Roseimaritima multifibrata: one gene and its partner. The protein of the gene in region 2 interacts with the protein of the main gene of each other region in a pairwise test. Links are inferred from orthologs where the notes say so. Each region holds a gene or a part of one and is shown on either strand. Other genes may lie near its edges.

Region 1 (2,966 bases), 4.6 Mb from region 2 along the record:
AGGAAAATGCCTGTTGTGCTTGGATTATGACGCGAATGCCGCGCTGTTGATTACTGCCCTGCCCCTTTGGTCGACATCGTTGGACTCCGGTCTCGCAGGCTGTCGATTGTGCTGACAGCTTGTCGAGACTAGATGCGGGCGGACTGTTTTTGGGTGGCAGTCCGATCGGGCTTTAGCCGTCGTATCGTTTTAGCACGATGCAGGCGTTGTGGCCGCCGAAGCCGAAGCTGTTGCTCATCCCGATTTTGACCGAACGTTCGCGGGCTTCGTTCGGGGTGTAGTCGAGGTCGCAGGCTGGGTCGGGGTCGGTCAGGTTGATCGTTGGGTGGACGACGCCATGCTTCAGGGTCAGTGCGGTGACGATCGCTTCGATTCCACCGCTGGCTCCCAGGGAGTGCCCGATGGCCGCTTTGGTGCTGCTGATGGAAAGCTGTTTTGCGTGGTCCCCAAAGACTGCGTGGATCGCAGCGGTTTCGGCTTTGTCGCCCAACGGGGTGCTGGTGCCATGGGCGTTGACGTAATCGACATCCACTGGGTCGATCCCGGCGTTTTGGATGGCCATTCGCATTGCCTGGGCTGCACCGGCGCCTCGAGGGTCGGGCTGGGTGATATGGCCCGCGTCGCAGCTGCAACCGAATCCGATCACTTCAGCGATGATGTCGGCACCACGATTTTGTGCATGTTCCAGTTCTTCGAAAACCGACAGGCCGGCTCCTTCGCTAAGGACAAAGCCGTCGCGTTGGGAATCGAAGGGTCGGCTGGCCCGTTGCGGGTCGTCATTGCGGGACGAGAGGGCTTTCATGTTTTGGAAGCCGGCCAAGCCCATGCGGGTGATGGCCGCTTCGCTACCACCGGTGATCACAATATCGGTGTCGTCGTACTGGATGCTGCGGAGGGCATCCCCCATCGCGTTGGTTGCACTGGCACAGGCGGTGGCGACGCTGTAGTTGGGGCCTCGCAGGCCGTGCTGGATACCGATGTTCCCACCGGCTGCATTGAGCATCATTTTTGGGATGGTGAAGGGGCTGACACGGTCGGTCCCTTTGAACAGCATCCGTTCCATTTGGGCTTCAATTTCCCAAAGGCCGCCGATACCGGAGCCGAGAATGACTCCGCATCGTTCGCGATTTTCGGATTCGAATTGGAGGCCCGTTTGTTCGACGGCTCGCGTGCCCGCGAACATCGCGAACTGCGAGAAGCGGTCGAGGCGTTTGGCTTCTTTGCTGTCAGCAACGACACTGGGATCAAATTCAGGGATGTCTCCACCGATTTTGATTTTGAAACCAGAGGTGTCCAGCATTGTTAGATTATGAATGCCGCTTTTTCCAGCAACCAGATCGGACCAGAATTGTCCTACGTCGTCGCCCAAGGGGGTGACAAGACCGGTACCGGTGATGACCACACGCCGCTTCATCACGAACCCTCAACAGCAATCTAAGGTTGGGAAAAACAAACCGCCCGAGACCCATCCAGATTGCTGTCGCTCAAGAAGAGCTGAGCACAACTGTCGGAGGGCAGGGGCGGTGACAAGTACATAGAAAGATATGGGAGACGCGTTACGCGTCGTCCCCTTTTTCTTTTTCAATGAATTCGATCGCTTGACCGACCTTCTGGATTTTTTCGGCAGCATCATCAGGGATGCTGATATCGAATTCTTCTTCCAGTTCCATTACCAATTCAACGGTGTCGAGCGAGTCGGCACCCAGATCATTGACAAACGAGGTTTCTCGCGTGATTTTGTCTTTTTCAACACCAAGTTGCTCGGCAACAATGTCGACAACCCGTTCTTCAACCGAAGCCATGGGCCCATTCTCCTGAAAACGATTTCGTTTAAGCGGTAAGTGTTCTCTAATGGCCGTGGGTGTCAGAAGCGAAATGCGACCGGCACTGCAAACCAAGTAGCTCGAAAAGATAGGGGATGCGTGTAAAAGGCGTCAATACACTGAGAGCCTGCTGCGGCATGAATAACCGTGAAAAATCCCCGTTTTTCATTTGCAAGGGCTCTCTGAAGGCTTTTGTGTGGGGCTTTCATACCAAGGAAAGCCTTAGCCGCACATCCCACCATCGACAATAAGGGTCTGTCCAGTGATGTATCCGGCCGCTGGGCTGGCAAGAAAAAGGACCGCCGCAGCGACATCTTCTGGCTCACCGACGCGGTTCGCTGGGATCTGTTTGCGGACTTCACCCATCACCACGTCGCCCAATTTAGCGGTCATGTCACTGGCAATGAAACCAGGGGCAACGCAGTTTACGGTGATTCCGCGGTTGGCCAGTTCACGCGAGAGGGATCGAGAGAGCCCGATCATGCCCGCTTTGCTGGCCGAGTAGTTGGTTTGTCCCGCGTTCCCGATGACTCCGGAAATGCTGGCCATGTTGACGATCCGCCCGTATTTGGCTCGACGCATGATTGTCGCTGCGGCTCGGCAGGCAACGAAGCAGCTGGTCAGGTTAGCGGCGATCACGTCGTCCCATTCCTCGTCCGACATGCCTCGGAGCAGTTTATCGCGAGTCATGCCAGCGTTGTTGACCAAGATGTCCAAGCGTCCGGTTCTCTTGTGGACTCCGGCGATCGCCGCAGCGGTCGCTTCGCGGTCGGTGACGTCGCAGGCGATTGCCTCGGCCGATCCGCCCGCTTGAGTGATCTCTTCGACCGTCGCAGCAAGTTTTTCTGCGTTACGAGCGAGGCAGGCGACGTGGGCGCCATTGGCGGCTAGGGCAAGGGCAACCGATTTGCCAAGGCCTTGGGAAGCACCCGTGACGATCGCGGTCTGGTCTTTCAGGTCGACGGAGAGGGACAATTGCATATTTCAGTGTCTCTTGGGGGCAGAAAAAGATGGTTCTTGGATGACATGCCCTCTAGTTTCCAGGGTTGTCACCAAATCCGTCCATGGGGAAACGGCGTTCAATTCGTTTGATGGTCCCTTGAAGGACGCGTCCCGTTCCCAGTTCCAGAAAGCCTTCCACGC
Region 2 (3,076 bases):
TATGTAGACGTAAGCGGCGGGTATTCTGGAAGGAGATCAAACCGGAAGCGACCAACAGCACCACGACAGCCGAAACGGCGAACGGTTCAAGCAACCGCTGGGAGCGTCGGTGCGGAGCAGTATCTGGCAAAATCATTTCTCAATGAGTAATAGCAATTATCCCCCTCTGGGGACGACTGCAATGGTACCAATGGGTTTGGTTGCCAGCGGCAGACGGAATCATTTTCCCTCGTATTTTAGCCAGAACTGAAATCAAAGCAGTTCCGTTATCGTCCACTTCATCCGATTTCGCAAAATACCTACGACAATCCAACGCGTCGGCGGCAGATCCGGCGCGAACGGTTTTTGTGACGGATCGTCGCAAGTCGACTGGTAAACCAGCCGGGTTTTTGAAAAATTTTAAGACTCTTGCCGGACCGGTGACGTCCTTTCGCAAAGCCGCATGCCGCATGCCGCAAACCGGTTGCCGTTCATGGATCGATGGCAGGCTTTACTTGGTCAGATGCGTTTGAAACCAATCGACGGTCGCTTCGATCGCTTTTTGGGCGTCATCGCCTTGGAAACCGTGCCCCGATTCTGGATATTCGATCAATTGGCTTTCGACGTTGGCTTCGCCAAAGGCAGCGTGTATTTTTCGGCTGTGGTCGATCGGTACAAGTTCGTCTTTGACCCCTGCCAGCAGAAGCGTTGGAGGATCGTCCGCCGAGACGTGAAGCAGTGGCGAATCTTTCGCGGCGGTCTTTTGATCGATTTCTAAAGCGGGAAAGCGGTCGTAGGCGGGGAGTCGATCGGGAGCGTCCTGAGCCATGATCCGCAGGTCGGTAGGCGCCACAAACGCGACGACGGCGTTAACGTGATCGCTTGCGCGTTCGACTGGATCTTTCGCTTCGGTAGAGCCCTCGTCGGACGCGGTCCCCAGCATCAATGACAGGTGCCCTCCAGCGCTCATCCCGTAAACGCCGATACGCTCTGGGTCGATATGAAATCGAGCTGCATTGGTGCGGATAAAGCGAACGCTGCGTCGGACGTCTGCAACCGCTTCGGCAATCGAGAATCGAGGGCTACTGCCGTGCCGGACCGCAAAGACCGTAAACCCTTTGTTGGTGAGTGGGCGAAAAAGGGCTTGAGATTGTTCAGGGGCCGTCCAGCCGGAATACCAACCTCCGCTGACCATGAAAAGAACCGCCGCTCCGTTAGCATTTTCGGTTGGCGTGAAGGCATCACACGTCATCGCTAGACCCAGTTTGTGCCCATAAACCACATCGGGCGTAATCTGAACCTCCTGGGCAAAACCGTTTGTCGGATTTCCTGCCAGGAGGATAGGGCACAGCAGCAAAGTCAGCGACCGAATCAACATCACGAGAGTCCTTATCGAGTTTCGAACCGAAGGTCTTTATCGTAGCTTGAATCGGATCGTCATTCCGAATTTAGTAGTCGTTGGTAAGATTGCTGCAATTCGTCGGGGACCGGTTGGATGCGTCCGTTTCGATCGATCACCGCCAACGTCACATCGGCTTCTACCAAGACGGTTTCGCCCCGACGGATCGTGTAATGGTGCATGATCTTTGCGTTGGTCACTTTGCTGACGGCCGTATGGATCTGGATCAAATCATCGTACCGCGCAGGCGATTTGTAGCGGCAGTCGACCCGTACAACCACGACCAACTGGCCTGCCGCTTCCATGTCACGGTAGCTGCCTCCCGAAGCCCGCAGTAGCTCGGTTCTGCCGATTTCAAAATATTTCAGGTAATTGGAATGGTGCACCAACCCCATAGGATCGGTTTCGTCATAGCGAACTCGCAGTTCAAATGTATGCTCAATCAGCATGCTGGTCTCTTTCTCCGGTGCGATTCAGGTGGGCCGTTATCGTGAAGCCTCCGACAGCCCCGCCAAAATGATAGCCGGAACGACTTGAAAGTGAACGGCGGAGACCCGTTTGGGGCAATTGCATCGCAAGAAAACGGACTTCCGGCCATCGGATTTATTGCTAGTCGCGTGACGGGCTGACGCAGCGGGTTAGGTTTTTTTTCGGCGGTTTGCGGTGCATAGCAAGATCGCTGGCAGGATGATCAAATCACCTATCAACGCGGTCAGAATCGCCAACATCGCCAGCATTGCAAAAATTCTGAGCGGCGGGGTCTCGCTGGCAAGCATTCCTGCCATCCCCACGACCAGGATCAATGACGAAAGTAAAAGGACGCGTCCGACTCGCCGTAAACTGATCAGGACACTTCGTTCGATGGAGTGCCCTTCCAGGCGACTGTCACGGTACTGTTTGAGGAAATGAATGGTATCGTCGACAGCGATTCCCAAGCACAAACAGAACGTCAAGGTGTTGGTCAACGTCAGGTAGCCAGTGGTCCAGTAGATCGCAAACCCGGCGACCAGCAGCGGAAACGCGTTGGGAAGTAGGCTGGCCAGTCCCAGTGTCAGGGAACGGAGCGGGATCGAAATGATCACAAAAACCAGCACGGATGCGACCGCCAAACTGATCGCCAATTCCTGGATCATGTTCGTGAAAACGTTTCCTGCGACCACCGGGGTCCCACCTAGGGTCAGGGAGACTCCGGTTTCCGTTTCGATGTTCTGTAGCGAGCGGTTGACTTTTTCCAGCGTCTGTTTCAGGGCGTTGGCTCCTACGTCGGCCGTTAAGAAGTAGATCACGGCTTCCCCCGGAAGGTCGTCGCCCTCTTCGTCGACGACCAATCGTCTCGCTTGTTTCTTGAATTCCGGACGACGTTGTAATGCGGCCCAGCGGTCTGCGTATCCGCCCGGTAAAAAATCGGCACTCGCCAAAACGTTGGCAATGGATAAGGGGACCCCAAAACGCGATTCCTCGCGAATCACCTTATGTGTTGCTGCCATGGCATTGATGACCTGAGGTGAAGCCACGTTGGCTTCGGCAGGCCAGCGAACCAATACGGCGCCGTACGCGGTCCCTCCAAAATGACGATCCAGTTCTTCGACGGATCGCATCGTGGGACTTCCTTTGGCAATACTTTCGGTCCAGAAAATATTGGGTTCTAAGCGAACGCATGTCGCTCCCATTACTAGGCAGGCGATGATCGATACCGCC

The links.
Region 1: the proteins of FF011L_RS04165 (region 2) and FF011L_RS20775 interact in binary tests that used the Escherichia coli proteins (3 or more experiments, as listed by UniProt). The link is inferred for Roseimaritima multifibrata from one-to-one orthologs.

What each region holds. Positions count from the first base shown.
Region 1 is NZ_CP036262.1:5,716,195-5,719,160, reverse strand. The notes cover bases 180-2,866. They hold FF011L_RS20775 (acyl carrier protein), read right to left. Parts: upstream 1,803-2,866; coding sequence 1,557-1,802; downstream 180-1,556. Other genes in these bases: fabD (ACP S-malonyltransferase), read right to left, coding at 2,857-2,866; fabG (3-oxoacyl-[acyl-carrier-protein] reductase), read right to left, coding at 2,046-2,804; fabF (beta-ketoacyl-ACP synthase II), read right to left, coding at 180-1,414. In the rest of the region: more of fabF, read right to left, coding at 173-179; more of fabD, read right to left, coding at 2,867-2,966. UniProt on the Escherichia coli protein: Carrier of the growing fatty acid chain in fatty acid biosynthesis.
Region 2 is NZ_CP036262.1:1,106,465-1,109,540, forward strand. The notes cover bases 123-2,919. They hold FF011L_RS04165 (acyl-CoA thioesterase), read right to left. Parts: upstream 1,828-2,919; coding sequence 1,417-1,827; downstream 123-1,416. Other genes in these bases: FF011L_RS04155 (CHASE3 domain-containing protein), read right to left, coding at 123-130; FF011L_RS04160 (alpha/beta hydrolase family protein), read right to left, coding at 491-1,357; FF011L_RS04170 (efflux RND transporter permease subunit), read right to left, coding at 2,017-2,919. Also shown: more of FF011L_RS04155, read right to left, coding at 1-122; more of FF011L_RS04170, read right to left, coding at 2,920-3,076.